2 regions of the Bacillus marinisedimentorum genome follow, and region 2 is predicted to be linked to the other one. Evidence: a T-box and tRNA genes for the amino acid it is inferred to sense, from the RefSeq annotation. Region 2 holds a T-box; the other holds one or more tRNA genes.
The links. A T-box is a leader RNA that pairs with one kind of tRNA and senses whether it is charged. The one in region 2 lies ahead of thrS (threonine--tRNA ligase), so its partner is inferred to be a tRNA-Thr.
Positions count from the first base shown of each region.

Region 1 (7,995 bases), on a different contig from region 2:
CATGAAGTTATCCAGTTTTCAGGGAATGACCTTAAAAGTTATCCTTGCAATTCAGCGTAATCTCTGTATAATATATCTTGTTCCTAAATGAATTAGAAGAAAGAGAGAAGCTGATTCAGGGAAACTTTTGAACACAAAGGTTTGGACACAAAGTGATTCAAGCTGTTATAACAAGTCCGGTGGCAATGGCGGAGAGGATACACCCGTTCCCATCCCGAACACGGAAGTTAAGCTCTCCAGCGCCGATGGTAGTTGGGGGCCGTCCCCCTGTGAGAGTAGGACGCCGCCGGGCGAAATTTCAACAATTCCACAGTAGCTCAGTGACGAGCAACGCATCCCTGAATCGGCTGCGAGTTGCTTCGACGCATATGCTTCTCTGACTTAGCATGCAGAGGAAGAAGCAGTAGTGACGCTGCTAAATCAGTTAAGGAAGATAGATAACCATTCCACAGTAGCTCAGTGGTAGAGCCCTCGGCTGTTAACCGAGCTGTCGCAGGTTCGAATCCTGCCTGTGGAGCCAATGGAGAGCTGTCCGAGTGGCCGAAGGAGCACGATTGGAAATCGTGTAGACGGCTACCGCCGTCTCGAGGGTTCGAATCCCTCGCTCTCCGCCATATTAAATTGGCCCCTTGGTCAAGTGGTTAAGACACCGCCCTTTCACGGCGGTAACAGGGGTTCGAATCCCCTAGGGGTCACTGACAGAAGTGAATGCCAGGCATTCCTGGCATATCGCTTCACTATATCGGAGGATTAGCTCAGCTGGGAGAGCACCTGCCTTACAAGCAGGGGGTCGGCAGTTCGATCCTGTCATCCTCCACCATATGCTTTCCAAATCTGAAAGTTTCTATATTATCGCGGGATGGAGCAACGAGCGATACATCTATGAATCCGCTTCGAGTTGTCTCGACGCATCAATCATCCCGGAATAGGCTTGCAGAGGAAGAGACAGTTAGTTTTTAACTGCGTAACTCCAGGATACAAAGTAACACTTTATTCATATCATCGCGGGATGGAGCAGTTCGGTAGCTCGTCGGGCTCATAACCCGAAGGTCGCAGGTTCAAATCCTGCTCCCGCAACCAAATATGGTCCGGTAGTTCAGTTGGTTAGAATGCCTGCCTGTCACGCAGGAGGTCGCGGGTTCGAGTCCCGTCCGGACCGCCATTTTTGAAGTGAAATGGCCGAATGGTTAAGTGCATTACAGTATGGCTCGATAGCTCAGTCACGAGCATCCGCTTCTCTGAGTCCACATCGAGTTGTCTCGACGCATGATCTTCCTTGATTAAACTGGCAGAGGAAGAGACAGGTAACTATGTAAGGCCGAATGATTAAGTAAGTTCATGTACACTACAGTATGGCTCGATAGCTCAGTCGGTAGAGCAGAGGACTGAAAATCCTCGTGTCGGCGGTTCGATTCCGTCTCGAGCCACCATTTGTGTGCCGGTCTAGCTCAATTGGTAGAGCAACTGACTTGTAATCAGTAGGTTGGGGGTTCAAGTCCTCTGGCCGGCACCATTTTCATATGGAGGAGTAGCGAAGTGGCTAAACGCGGCAGACTGTAAATCTGTTCCCTCAGGGTTCGGTGGTTCGAATCCGCCCTCCTCCACCATTTTTTATTCACAAAAGATCATATAGGGGCATAGTTTAACGGTAGAACAGAGGTCTCCAAAACCTCCAGTGTGGGTTCGATTCCTACTGCCCCTGCCAATTAACATGGCGGCTATGGCGAAGTGGTTAACGCATCGGATTGTGGCTCCGACATCATGGGTTCGATTCCCATTAGTCGCCCCATAAAGGATGCAGTAAACTCTTATTGGGCTATAGCCAAGCGGTAAGGCAACGGACTTTGACTCCGTCATGCGCTGGTTCGAATCCAGCTAGCCCAGCCATTATTGCGGAAGTAGTTCAGTGGTAGAACACCACCTTGCCAAGGTGGGGGTCGCGGGTTCGAATCCCGTCTTCCGCTCCATTAAGGCGGTATAGCCAAGTGGTAAGGCAGAGGTCTGCAAAACCTTTATCACCGGTTCAAATCCGGTTACCGCCTCCAATTTTTATTATGCCGGTGTGGCGGAATTGGCAGACGCGCACGACTCAAAATCGTGTTCCTTCTGGAGTGCCGGTTCGACCCCGGCCACCGGTATTGCCCAACAATTCAGTTGTTGTGAAAAAGGATTCTTTCATTAAAGTGAAAGGGTCTTTTTTCATACGATGACTTGTATTGTATCCTTCCTGATCTATTGCACGGAGAGGGCAGACTGAGGATTCAAAAGTTATCAGCATCCATTGTGTGATGGCTGCAAGTTTTTAAATAATAAACCTTGGAGAAGTACCCAAGTGGCTATAAGGGGGCGCACTCGAAATGCGTTAGGGCGGGCAACCGTCGCGTGAGTTCGAATCTCACCTTCTCCGCCATTATACTTTGCCGGCGTGGCGGAATTGGCAGACGCGCACGACTCAAAATCGTGTTCCTTCTGGAGTGCCGGTTCGACCCCGGCCGCCGGTATTAATATCCACAATCGAGACCGCTTATTTTCTGCGGTTCTTCTTTTCCCCGTTTTGATGCGGGGGTTTTTTTATAGCCTAGACTGTCAATCAGTATCAGGGTTTTACTTAATCAAGAAATTGGAGTATATACATTCAGTGACCAAATGTATATTATTGGTATTTGGATGAAAGTCTGTTACTATTTTAATAGAGACTGGTTAGATAGGCCAGACCATAACTTGCCTAAAGAAAGAAGGCTGAAAAATGAAAAAGAAAAGCCTATTCTGGACGATAATCATAAGCATGACAATACTTGCAGTCTCATCTTTCTCAATTTATACAATGATGGCAACTGGCAGCGGGGAAGAGATCGATGAGGGAACAGGAAACAATAACACGGTATCAAAAGAAAAAGTCGAAGAAATTCAGGCCACCATTGGCAAACAGAATCAGGATGTCGGAAGGTTCGTTGCAAAAACACACGATTTTTACAATGAAACACTAGGATACGGTGGGATTAACAGTGTCAATTGGAATGAGCAAAGGGAAATGGCTAGAAATGTAACGGTGAAGACAAAAGAGTTCGTTTCTTCTGTAGGTAGTAAAAACTTAAAGACCGATTTGAAGGATATTCAGCGGATTTCGGAGGCTGTCATGGACGAAGAGCAAAAGAGTCACATTCTGGAGCTTCACCGTTATTTTCATGACCTGGATATCGCTTTGAATAATTACGGCGGGTTTGACAGGATCTGGGGTGTGACAAAGACACTCGACTGATAGGTTGACCCATCAGTTTTTGATTACTGCGATCCTGGCCCAAGGATGAATATCTGATTCGATGCTGCTGCAACGCCTATTTTCGACATTTTTCAGATTTGCCCCTTGAAATATGATTTGAATTTCAATATAATAATAATCATTCCGATGGAAAAACACTTTGCGGGTGTAGTTTAGTGGTAAAACCTCAGCCACGAGGGTTACTTCTTTGAATAAGCTACGAGTTGCCTCGACGCATTAATCATCTCTGAGTAAGCTGGCAGAGGAAGAGGCATGACTGTCGGCAACACAAACAACTTTATATATCTGATTAATTATGCGGGTGTAGTTTAGTGGTAAAACCTCAGCCTTCCAAGCTGATGTCGTGGGTTCGATTCCCATCACCCGCTCCATTCTAAATTTTTATACTTAAACCTTGTGACTAACGCAGTGTTTCGTTTTTAATGAAGCATTGCGTTTTTTAATGTGCGTAGGAGCATTACATTATAGAGGAATAAAATGACCTGCTTGCCAATAGTGCAAGCAGGCGGAGAGCCAGTTTATTCAATCACTCTTGTTTCTCTTGTGCCTCCGTGGACCTGAGTGAACATTTTGCCGGCGGCTTCGAGCAGTTGTGCTGCTTCGTCACGATTCATGGACGGCCTCAGATAAAACAGCTGAAGGGCGTTTGCTGTTTCTTTTGTGACGGCTGTTCTAGCAGAATCGGTGATCGGGCTTCCGAAAGAGCCGGTGTCATCCCTTGAGAGGAGTTTGTCCTGCATGTTCATATCACGTCCGTTCAAGGCTTTGTATTGATCCTCACCGGTTCCGATATCAATCGTCACATCGCCGGCAAGCTTATCCATGTCATAGATGCCGACCGGGATTTCATATTGCAGGGAAAAGAAGTTGTTGATATCGGCTGCAGAATGGATGAGCGGAATGGTATCCTTTTTTTTCAGGCGGCGGTAGAGCGCTTCGGCAGAGTGCCTGTATCGGGACGGGTCCGTTCCTGCCTGCTTGAACACTTGCCGCCATTCATGAATGCCGGGAAAGTCGTTTATTTGTTTGACATCCAGGTCGAGCTGCAGGGATTCCTGATACAGCTGCAGCCTTCCTTTTATCATTTGAGGTGCATCATCAATCACGATATCATGATAGGTAATGCAGCCTATTTTGAAATCGGGAATATGTTCTTTCACTTTAGGCGAGATTGAAACATTGGGCATTGTGCGTTCCTCCTATAGGCTCTTTTAATCAGTGTAGCATATGGAAGCACTGCACTTGAAATAGATTGACAGAGGTGATGGATGATGGAAAAACTGCGGCATTTGCTGCGGAAGATTGATGGTAAGGGTTATAAGGCATATAAAGACATTCAGGGGACTTATACCTTCGGCAGCTGGAGGCTTGCTGTAGATTATGTCCAGGGTGATCCGTTTGCCTCCCCTTCAAAAATCCGTGTACTGGTCCCGCGTAAGAATGCGGGTTATGAGGCAAGCTGGGATGACACAAAACACCGGAAGATCCGAACAGAAGATTTTATTGCGCGGCTTGCTGCCAGGGAAATCAGGAAGAAAGGCGGCAAGGGTGCAGGCGGGACAGGGAAGAGCGGATTGATTATGATTGATGCACCGGGCCAGGAAGTGTTAGAGCGGACTGCTGTGTCCATAAATGATAAAGAGATTGGGCTTTGCCTTTCCATCGGGCTTCCCGCCCGCGGTCGGCGGGTGCTCGGCAAACAGGCAGAGCAATTGTTTTTTGAAGAAATCCCTGCGATTTTACAGGGAAGCATCTTTAATATTGATACAAGTGAACTCTCCCGTGCACATCGGCTCGCTGACCAGCAGGGGGCAATCCGGGGTTATATGAAGGAAAACGGAATCATTTCATTTATTGCCGATGGTGCCGTACTTCCGCGCGAGAGCGGAGTGAGCAGCCGGCCGCTGAGGGAAGGGAAAGTTGTTCCGTTTGTGAGTCCTGCAAGCATGTCAGTGGAGATACAGGTCCCTCATAAGGAAGATCCTGTCACGGGGATGGCGGTGAAAGAGGGAATCACCGTCATCGCCGGCGGAGGATACCATGGAAAAAGTACCCTCTTGAAGGCGATCGAGCTTGGCGTTTATGATCATATTGAAGGTGATGGAAGAGAGTTTGTCCTCAGCCATCCCGATGCTGTGAAAGTGAGGGCTGAAGACGGGCGGAAGATAACGGGAGTTAATATTTCACCGTTCATTAATAACCTTCCTTACGAGAAAAACACCCATTCGTTTACGACCGAAAATGCGAGCGGAAGCACTTCTCAGGCCGCTAATATAATGGAAGGTATGGAATCCAGGGCATCGGTCCTATTGATTGATGAAGATACAAGTGCCACCAACTTTATGATCAGGGACGCAAGAATGCAGGCGCTCGTTGCAAAAGAGAAGGAACCTATCACGCCTTTTATCGATCGGGTCAAGCACCTGTATGAAGAGCGGAACATCTCGACTATCCTTGTCATGGGCGGTTCGGGGGATTATTTCGATGTTGCCGATAAAGTTATCCGGATGGAAGAGTATATACCTGCAGACGTGACAGCCGAGGCCCGGGACATTGCCAGGAAAATCGAATTTAAGCGAGAGAGCGAAGCAGGCGGGAGCTTTACTGCTATCAGTGAGCGCATTCCGCTGCCGCAAAGCCTTGACAGCAGAAAAGGCAAGAAATCGAAAGTGACAGCAAGGGGTTTATCGTCGATCCAGTATGGAAGGAGCGACATTCAGCTTCAATATGTAGAACAGCTTGTTGATCAAAGCCAGACAAGGATGATAGCGGAAATCTTATTTTTTCTGGAAAGAGAAAAAAGATTAAGCCGGCAAGAAGCAGCAATCCCCGCTTTACTTGATTTCATTGAAGAAAAGATGGACAATGAGGGGCCCGGCTCCTTTACGTTATCCAAAGGGCAGCATCCGGGCGATCTGGCCAGGCCGCGCCGGCATGAAATCGCCGCTGCGCTGAACAGGCTTCGGACACTTGGAATCAAAAAGTAAGCTGTCCGCCCATTTTTAAGAAAAAGAGGTGAAATCCATGAATACCGCCCAGCTCAAAGAAGAGATAATCGCATATAGTAAAACAATCGGCATTGACAAAATCGGCTTTGCAAGTGCTGACACCTTTCAAACGCTGAAGGGGAGGCTTGAAAACCAGCAGGAATTGGGGTACCAGTCCGGTTTTGAAGAACCTGACATCGAGAAGAGGACCAATCCGGAGCTGCTGGTGCCGCAGGCAAAATCAATCATCTCGATTGCACTTGCCTACCCCTCCAAAATGAAGGACGCTCCGCGGAGCACAAAGGAAAAACGGCGCGGTTTGTTTGCCCGGGCTTCCTGGGGACTGGACTATCATGATGTCCTGAGGGACCGCCTGCAAAAGCTCGAAGCCTTCATTTTGGAAAAAGTACCGGAAGCAAAGGTGAAATCAATGGTTGATACCGGCGAACTTTCCGACCGTGCCGCAGCGGAACGGGCAGGGATTGGCTGGAGCGGGAAAAACACCTCCATCATAACTCCCGAGCTAGGCTCATATGTTTACCTTGGTGAAATGATTACGACCATCCCTTTTGAACCGGATACACCTATTGAAGACAGATGCGGCACCTGCAATAAGTGCATTGATGCTTGCCCGACCGGGGCAATTGTCCAGGGGGGGCAGCTTGACTCAAGCAAATGCATCGCTTTTTTGACGCAAACGAAAGGCTTCCTGGCAGATGAGTACCGCGATAAAATTGGAAATCGAGTTTATGGATGCGATACGTGCCAACTCGTTTGCCCGGAAAATAAAAAAGTGGATTTTCATTTCCACCCGGAGATGGAACCGGATCCGGAGGTTGTGAAACCGGAGCTTAAACCGCTTCTCAGCATTTCCAACCGGGAGTTCAAAGAAAAATTCGGTCCCATTGCAGGATCGTGGCGCGGAAAGAAACCGATTCAGCGAAATGCCATTATTGCTCTTGCCCACTACAGGGATGAATCAGCGGTACCTGATTTAAAGCGCCTCGTTAAAGAAGACCCCAGGCCGGTGATTAGAGGCACTGCTGCCTGGGCCCTAGGAAAAATAGGCAGTGAAGATGCCGAAAAGTTTCTTATACAGGCGAAAAAGCGAGAAAACGATGAAAAAGTAATGGAAGAAATCGATAAAGGACTGGAAATGCTTAAATAAGCTCTGTTTTACGCTTCGTAATTATTGTCTTTTTTCTGTAAGATATTGAAAAAGTAATGGAAAAGAAGGGATAGGATGACAGGAAAGCCAACCCTCTATTTCGATGAAATGGAAAGCCCGATGGGAGCAGTCACTATTGTTTCCACTGAAAAGGGAATTTGTAAAATTCATTTCGGAGACAGTGAGAGTGCGCTGCCTCTTTTATCCGCCTGGTCCAAAAAAGTGTTTTACACAGTTGAGCTGGAGCAGAATGCAGAAATGCTTTTCGATGCGCAAAGCCAGCTCAGCGACTATTTCGCCGGCATAAGAAAAGAGTTTCAGCTTCCGCTGGATTTCCAGGGGACACCTTTTCAGAAAAAGGTATGGAGCGAGCTCTTACGGATTGAATACGGTGAAACCCGGTCATACAAAGACATTGCACAGGCTGTAAATGCACCAAGGGCTGTCAGGGCTGTAGGCAATGCTGTGAACCGAAACCCTTTGCCAATTATCATTCCATGCCACCGGATCATCGGGAGCAACGGTGAGCTAGTCGGCTACAACGGCGGATTGGAAAAGAA
Region 1 covers NZ_LWBL02000081.1:2,653-10,647, reverse strand. The annotation lists rRNA gene rrf (5S ribosomal RNA) at 176-292, shown strand; tRNA gene A4U59_RS20520 (tRNA-Asn) at 446-520, shown strand; tRNA gene A4U59_RS20515 (tRNA-Ser) at 523-614, shown strand; tRNA gene A4U59_RS20510 (tRNA-Glu) at 624-695, shown strand; tRNA gene A4U59_RS20505 (tRNA-Val) at 745-820, shown strand; tRNA gene A4U59_RS20500 (tRNA-Met) at 1,004-1,080, shown strand; tRNA gene A4U59_RS20495 (tRNA-Asp) at 1,086-1,162, shown strand; tRNA gene A4U59_RS20490 (tRNA-Phe) at 1,355-1,430, shown strand; tRNA gene A4U59_RS20485 (tRNA-Thr) at 1,438-1,513, shown strand; tRNA gene A4U59_RS20480 (tRNA-Tyr) at 1,523-1,607, shown strand; tRNA gene A4U59_RS20475 (tRNA-Trp) at 1,632-1,705, shown strand; tRNA gene A4U59_RS20470 (tRNA-His) at 1,715-1,789, shown strand; tRNA gene A4U59_RS20465 (tRNA-Gln) at 1,813-1,887, shown strand; tRNA gene A4U59_RS20460 (tRNA-Gly) at 1,893-1,967, shown strand; tRNA gene A4U59_RS20455 (tRNA-Cys) at 1,972-2,045, shown strand; tRNA gene A4U59_RS20450 (tRNA-Leu) at 2,057-2,138, shown strand; tRNA gene A4U59_RS20445 (tRNA-Ser) at 2,319-2,410, shown strand; tRNA gene A4U59_RS20440 (tRNA-Leu) at 2,420-2,501, shown strand; gene A4U59_RS20435 (hypothetical protein) at 2,747-3,259, shown strand; tRNA gene A4U59_RS20425 (tRNA-Gly) at 3,578-3,651, shown strand; gene A4U59_RS20420 (B3/B4 domain-containing protein) at 3,799-4,467, opposite strand; gene A4U59_RS20415 (ABC-ATPase domain-containing protein) at 4,552-6,267, shown strand; gene queG (tRNA epoxyqueuosine(34) reductase QueG) at 6,305-7,435, shown strand; gene A4U59_RS20405 (methylated-DNA--[protein]-cysteine S-methyltransferase) at 7,511-7,995, shown strand, end outside.
Region 1: it has a tRNA-Thr gene. The T-box ahead of thrS (threonine--tRNA ligase) is inferred to sense a tRNA for this amino acid. The anticodon was not compared.

Region 2 (7,995 bases):
GTGTATGAATATGCATCTCTTTTTTCACTTTTATAAGAGTAGAGCATCCGGTCCATGCAGGGCCGGCAGCTCTGTTTTTACTGTTTATTACTATTGCGGAAGGTGGCTTTTGAACAATGAGCATAAAACAGACGGTTGCAAAGTTTGTAAACAAGCATGCTGAAACAAGCGAACACCACCCGGCAGAATCGTTAAGGACCCATTATTATAAAACAAAACAGGAGGACGCTTCTCAAGCTGTCAGGAACATCCTGTCATCGATGAGCGGCTCTGTCATCAGGGGAGAATCAAAGGAGCGAGGTGAATTGAGCGCCGATCTCGATAACGGAAAAGCATTTCTTGTTGCAACGGCAGTGACTGTAAAGCCTTTTCGGACAGCTGTCGATTTTTCTGTTTCCATGAATTCATCAATCGTCCCGTTCGGCCTCGGGTATCCTTCTGCAAAGATCGAATTTTTATATCGTGAGTTGAATAAAGAATTATCATTTATCGGCACAGGGTTGGCGGACAAACTGTAGCAATTGTCAGGAAAATGGGCTTGTACCCTTATCGCAATTTCTTTATCATATAAAGTAAGAAATTGTCGTATGACGTTTGGAGTGAGGAAGATGCGCTGTCCCAATTGCCAGCATAATGGCACACGCGTACTCGATTCAAGGCCGGTGGAAGATGGAAGGTCCATCCGCAGAAGAAGAGAATGCGAACAATGCAATTACCGGTTTACGACATTCGAAAAGGTCGAAGAAATACCGCTCATTGTCGTAAAAAAGGAAGGAACACGGGAAGAGTTCAGCCGGGAGAAAATTCTCCGCGGCCTCATTAAAGCATGTGAAAAACGGCCGGTTCCCCTGCAAAAAATCGAAGACATCACACATGAAGTCGAGCGGGAACTCCGCAACCAGGGTGTTTCTGAAGTGAAGAGTGAAGATATCGGTTCGATGGTGATGGATCGGCTTGCAAGGGTGGATGAAGTTGCTTACGTCCGCTTTGCTTCTGTTTATCGCCAATTTAAAGACGTGAATGTGTTTTTAGAGGAATTGAAAGACTTGATCAATCGGACGGATGAAAAAAACTGATGACAGCAGCACAATTCAGTTAAATTGACGGCAAATCAGCATCTGGCGATTACACCACCCGCTGGCCAGCGGCACATATTTTTAACGAAACGGGGCGAAGGCAGCTTGTGAAGTTCTGCATCCGGCCCGCTTTTCATTTAAATCAAAAACGTTCTAAATGAGCAAAGAAGGAGCATCGAGCATGGGAGAACATCACTGGCAAAACCTGCTACCGGTTGACCGTTACCAGGTGAAAACGAATGGAAGCCTTACGGATGATGAGATGGTGACGGTCACCCGCCTATACCTGCCCTTGATCGGCAGCGAGGCCTTCAGCCTGTACATGGCCATGTTGGCCGATGTCGACTCTTTCCGCTGCTGGGGGGAAGAGGCAGCCCATGTGGCGCTCATGAGCATGACAGGACAGGATCTGAAGCAGCTTTTTGAAGCCAGAAAGACACTGGAAGGCATCGGGCTCCTGAAAACTTATCTCCAAGTTAAAAGTGATGTGCGCCATTACGTATATGAACTGCAGCCGCCGCTCACTCCAAACGACTTTTTTACTGATGGCATGCTGAATGTCTACTTATATAATAAACTTGGAAAAACAACATTCCATAAAGTGAAAAGGGATATGGTTATCGAATCCATTGATGAAGAGGGTCTTGAACAGGTCACTCACAGTTTCAGCGAAGTGTTCACTTCATTGAACCCTTCAGAACTTATGCAAAAGGCCGGTTCTGAAATGGAAGGGGCTTTTGAGCTGGAGGGCCCAAATGAGGAATACAAAAGCAAGGCGGACGGCGAAGTTTCGTTCGGTTCAGCCGACTTTGATTTTGACTTTCTTCTGGCGGGGATTTCCGATCATTTTCTTCCTGAAAAAGCCTTCACAACTACTGTGAAAGATGCGATTATTAAAGTTGCCTATATTTATAATATTCCTGAGATGGACATGCAGCAGGTGGTGTTGAATTCAATCGATTTAAGTACCGACCAGATCAGTGTGGAGCAGCTCCGCAAAGAGGCCAGCTCGTGGTACCAGACGAGGCATGGCGGCGGGCTCCCTGACCTTGTAAAACGGAAACAGCCTGTCCATTACCGCAGCGGGACGGAAACCCCCGCTACGGAAGAAGAAAAAAAGATCCGATACTGGGAAGAAAGTTCACCGTATCAAGTCATCAAGGATATCTCCGGCGGCGAACCTTCGGCAGCAGATTTGAAGTTGGTGGAAGACATTATGTTCAAGCAGAAGCTTCTGCCGGGAGTCATGAATGTCCTGTTGGAATTCGTCATGCTCAAGCATGATATGAAACTGCCGAAAAGCTATATTGAAAAAGTCGCTTCCCACTGGGCACGCAAAAACATCAGGACGGTAAAAGAAGCGATGGCATATGCGAGAGCCGAACACCAAAAAACACTGGCAGACCAGACACAGAAGAAAAACCGTGCTTCAAGGAAAAAGCCAATCCGGACAGAAATGCTGCCCGACTGGCTGAAAAAGCAGGAGCACCAAAAGGATAAACCGGCTGAACCATCCCGGTCCGACTCATTTGATGAAGAGCGGAAAAAACTTGAAGAAAGTCTCCGTGAATTTAAAAAGGAAAAATGACGCCAACTATGGCCAACAATGTAAAGGCAGGTGATCCGGCATGGAGCCGATACAGGACTCTTTCAAAAAATTGCTGCAAAATCCTTCTTTCAAAAAAGAATATGCCGAACTGAAGAGCGCCGTGCTGGCAAACCCGGATGTGAAGCTGTTCCTTGATTACCATCGTATTGCTATGGGCAGTGAAACGGTTGACAGGAGTCTGATGAAGCTTTACGAATATACGACCCAGAACAGGGATTGCAGCGGATGTGAGAGCCTGGATACATGCGGGAACTTGATGCCGGGTTTCGAGCCTGTTCTCATACTTCGGAACAATTATATCGATATTGCGTACGAACCATGCCCGAGAAAACGTCTTGAGGATGAAAAACGGAAACAGTCGAGACTTGTAAAAAGCATGGCTGTTCCCCGGGATGTGCTCGAAGCTTCCATGTCATCACTTGAGCTTGATGACCCTGGACGTTTTGAAGCAATCAAGAAATCGCGAGACTTCGTGAAACAGTATTTAGAGGGAACGGCATGGAAAGGCCTGTATTTCCATGGGCCGTTCGGCGTCGGAAAAACATATTTTCTTGGTGCAATCGCAAATGAGCTTGCCGAAAAAGGCGTTTCATCAATGATCGTTTATACACCTGAGCTCATCCGTGAAATCAAAGGGTCGATGTCAGATGGCACGCTTAATCAAAAGCTTGATGTGATCAAGGAGGCGGCCGTTTTGATGTTTGATGATATCGGTGCCGAATCGATGACAAGCTGGATGCGGGACGAAGTGCTTGGCCCTGTTCTGCAATTTAGGATGATGGAAAAATTGCCGACCTTTTTCACCTCTAATGCCAACTTCGAAGAGCTTGCCCATCATTTCACATATACACAGCGCGGGGAAGTGGAGGAATTGAAAGCAGCCAGGATCATGGAGAGAATCCGTTATCTGGCTGAAGCGGTTGAGGTAGGCGGCAGAAATAGGCGAAGCTAGTCTAACAGTCAATATATCAATTCAAGCCAGGAATCAGCTGGAAAACGGCGGGGCCGATCCCCCTCCGTCAGTTTGATGCCGGCTTTTTTGATTCCAGCTTTCAGCTGGTGTCCCTTTTCTCGTCGCTATTTTACGTTTAATGGACATGTTTCTTCCCTCCGGCCCATATAATGTAACAGTTTAACCGCCAGAAGGAGGGGGAAGCTTGCTCGCCATACAGTTTGAAAATAAAGTGGATGCAGCGCTTTTATATGCGAAACTGCAGCAAAATTGTGTTAACTATCCAGAATATGCAAATGATATAGAATTCCGGTACAGCAAGGTGACCATCCAGGAGCCCTGCCGCAATCGTAACCAGTGGATGAATGCCTTTTTAATCCCTTCTATTGCGGAGTTTATTATCCAGGCGTATGAAGAAAGCTGGATGGCGGAAATTATCGAGCAAACGTTTTTATTCAAGAGCTTTGAAGAACAGGAGCAAATTGTCGCCATTGCCCGTTCCATCATAGCTGGAGAAAAAAAGGATATTCCGATTCGGGGAATTCCAGCCGGGAAAGACCGGACAGTGTTTATCCATGATGCGTTAGATAAAATCTTTGCAGACACACCGTCTTTTTCGTTTGAATCGTTTGTAAGATTCCGTTTGCGCGATTATAGGGAAAGGCTCCGTAAATATGTGGAAGCTGCCATTGATGAATATAAAATGGAGCAGGAATACCAGGATTTTATTGAGAATGCCAGACGCTATGTCGGCTGTAAGCAGGCAGCAGCTGCTGTCGTTCACCTTATCCATGGGCAAAAGGTTCTTTTTTTTGACTCGGAATGGAAACCAATCCGGCAGGCTGATGTCCTGGACCCTGTGGAGGAACAGTTCATAAGGGACCAGCATCTTGATCCGGCTGCATTTGTCATTGCGCCGCTGCTGTCCCTTGTCCCGCGGAAAATTATCCTTTACACGGAGCAGATCGATCACGGAATCGTTCGGACGGTCCAAAATATCTTTGAAGAACGAGTTGTGATCCTTCCGCGGCATGAAAATCCGCTTAATATTTAAAAAGGTCGGCATCGTCACTTGATTTTGCCGGCCATTCTTCATATAATTCTTACATAGAATCATTATTAACGATAAAACTTGTTATGACGAGGACATGAGGAATTGTTACGGTTTACAGAGAGGGGGGCCCTGGCTGGAAGTTCCCTAAACACGGATAATCCCTTACCGCCTCCGAACTTCAGCAGTGAACATGCCAGTAGCTGCTGACGGCCAGTGCCGTTATCACTTTAAGCCGCCTGTATTGTTATGACAGATGCAGGAATCAGGGTGGAACCGCGAGCAGAGCACTCGTCCCTTTTTCAGGGACGGGTGTTTTTTATTTTTATTCGCGGCCCGGGCTTGCTTTGATTTTGTTGATTTGAAACTAAGTGGACGGCGCATGAGCTATGAAGCTTGATGGATAACAGGAACCTCTGCTAAGAAACGCCGTGTCCTGCGGCAACCAGGGCCTGCACGTCTTGCACATGCTCGGAAAGGGAGCTGCTTCTTCTGTTGACTGTCCGGTCTGCAAAAACATTTGATTCAAATCAGCAATTAAAGTCTAATATGGCTAAATAAAAAAAGGAGTGAAGGAAAAATGGCAGAAAACATTAACGTTACGTTTCCTGATGGAGCAGTAAAGGAGTTTCCGCAGGGAACAACAGCAGAAGACATTGCGGCTTCCATCAGCCCGGGGCTGAAGAAAAAAACGCTTGCCGCAAAATATAATGGCCAACTTGTTGACTTGCGGGGCCAGCTTAAGGAAGATGGCGAAATCGAGCTGATCACTCCAGGTTCAGATGAAGCACTCGAAGTTTTGCGCCACAGCAGCGCACACCTCATGGCACAGGCTGTCAAGCGGCTGTATGATGACGTGAAGCTTGGCGTCGGACCGGTAATCGAAGGCGGTTTCTATTATGATATCGATATGGAACATAAATTGACGCCTGAAGATCTCCCGCTAATCGAAAAGGAAATGAAAAAAATTGTGGATGAAAACTTGCAGGTGGAATGTGAAGAGGTTTCACGCCAGAAGGCAAAAGATGTCTACCGTGAAATTGGTGATGAACTGAAACTTGAATTGATTGACGATATTCCTGAGGGGGACAGCATCACAATTTACAGGCAGGGCGAATTTTTTGACCTTTGCCGCGGGCCGCACGTCCCCTCCACTTCGAAAATCAAAGTATTCAAGTTGATGAACATCTCTGGTGCATACTGGCGCGGCGACAGCGACAACAAAATGCTGCAGCGCATCTACGGAACAGCTTTCTTTAAACAGTCCGAGCTTGATGAGCACCTCCGCCTCCTCGAAGAAGCAAAGGAGCGGGACCACCGCAAACTCGGCAAGGAGCTTGAACTGTTTACGGTATCCCAGAAGGTCGGTCAGGGACTTCCGCTCTGGCTGCCGAAAGGGGCGACAATCCGCCGCATCATCGAACGTTACATTGTTGATATCGAGGAGCGTCTCGGCTACAACCATGTTTATACTCCTGTTCTAGGCAGCGTGGACCTTTATAAAACTTCCGGTCACTGGGATCATTACCAGGAAGATATGTTTCCGGCAATGGAGATGGACAACGAACAGCTTGTCCTCCGCCCGATGAATTGCCCCCACCACATGATGGTGTATAAGAACCAGCTGCACAGTTACAGGAACTTGCCGGTGCGCATCGCCGAACTCGGCACAATGCACCGTTATGAAATGTCTGGGGCGCTTGCCGGCCTGCAGCGCGTGCGTGCTATGACACTGAACGATGCCCATATCTTCGCCCGTCCGGACCAGCTGAAAGATGAATTCATCCGCGTGGTGCATTTGGTGCAGGCGGTGTACAGAGACTTCGGCATCAACGATTACTACTTCCGCCTGTCTTACCGTGATCCGGAAGATAAAAAGAAGTATGTGGACAATGACGAAATGTGGGTTAAAGCCCAGGAAATGCTTAAAGAAGCGATGGACGACCTTGGTGTCGAATACGTGGAAGCTGAAGGGGAAGCCGCTTTCTACGGCCCTAAACTCGATGTGCAGGTTAAAACTGCTCTTGGCAAAGATGAAACACTGTCGACTGTACAGCTGGACTTTCACCTGCCGGAACGATTCGATTTGACTTACATCGGAGAAGACGGCAAAGAACATCGGCCGGTCGTCATTCACCGCGGTGTCGTATCGACAATGGAACGTTTTGTCGCCTTCCTCATTGAAGAGTATAAAGGCGCATTCCCGACATGGCTAGCACCTGTGCAGGCCCGCGTGATCCCGGTTTCAGTCGATGCCCATCTCGATTATGCACGCAAAGTCCAGGAAAAATTGCAGTTTGAGGGAATCAGGGTTGAAGTGGATGAGCGCGATGAAAAAATCGGTTATAAAATCAGGGAAGCCCAGGTGCAAAAAATCCCTTATGCACTTGTTGTAGGCGACAAAGAAATTGAAAACGATGCTGTAAATGTAAGAAAATACGGCGAACAGAAATCTGAAACAGTCGGGCTTGAATCCTTCTTGAATGCGATTAAAACAGAAGTCAGCAACAAAAGCAGATAAACGATAGAAGAGGACAGGCGGAATTCCCGCCGTCCTTTTCTTTTTGACCCATATCTTAGAAGCCCATATAATCCATACCGTGTTACTGAAAGGTGTGAAAAAACGGTTCAACGGCATGAAACCAGTGGTGTGGCGTGAAATGAATGGTATTTGGGATGAAAACACATGCGTTCAGCGTGAAAAGCCTGGCGCTTGGCGCGAAAAGTCATGTATACTGCATGAAAGCGCATGGCCGTTGCCCCTTCAGCCGAATCCAGCATCCGGAACATCCGTTCATTCCAATAAAAACAGCAAAATATTTACGAAAACATCCTGTCAGTAAACAAATATACTTATCATTGCAATAAAAAACCCCTTGCTTTTTTCGGGAAAGCCCTGTAACATTGTATTCGTTGTTCAAAAGATGACTCACCACCATAAAAGTTGACATTTGAATTTTGATGATGTTATAGTGGATAAAGATATGAATACGAGTTTGTGAATAAGAAGAAGCACCCGCTTCTCACCTGATTGACGCAAAAGAGCTGTTGACAGGTTTTTCGAATAATAGCCAACCATGATCAGTGAATCGTGGATACTATGTCGAAGTGTGGGTGCATAAGCATCCGCTTTTTTTATGCAATGAAATCCCCCTGTGAAAGCAGCAGTTGCTTCAGTAAGGCACAAACTAACAATTCATGAAAAAACCATGGAGGTGGCTGGTTATTAGTAAGGATAATGTTATCAATGAGTCAATCCGTGCCCGCGAGGTGCGTCTCATCGGGGCAAACGGAGACCAAATCGGCG
Region 2 covers NZ_LWBL02000075.1:2,335-10,329, forward strand. The annotation lists gene A4U59_RS20085 (hypothetical protein) at 117-518, shown strand; gene nrdR (transcriptional regulator NrdR) at 609-1,076, shown strand; gene A4U59_RS20095 (replication initiation and membrane attachment family protein) at 1,234-2,664, shown strand; gene dnaI (primosomal protein DnaI) at 2,705-3,637, shown strand; gene ytxC (sporulation protein YtxC) at 3,843-4,691, shown strand; T-box leader at 4,766-4,990, shown strand; gene thrS (threonine--tRNA ligase) at 5,269-7,209, shown strand; ribosomal protein L20 leader region at 7,687-7,832, shown strand; gene infC (translation initiation factor IF-3) at 7,887-7,995, shown strand, end outside.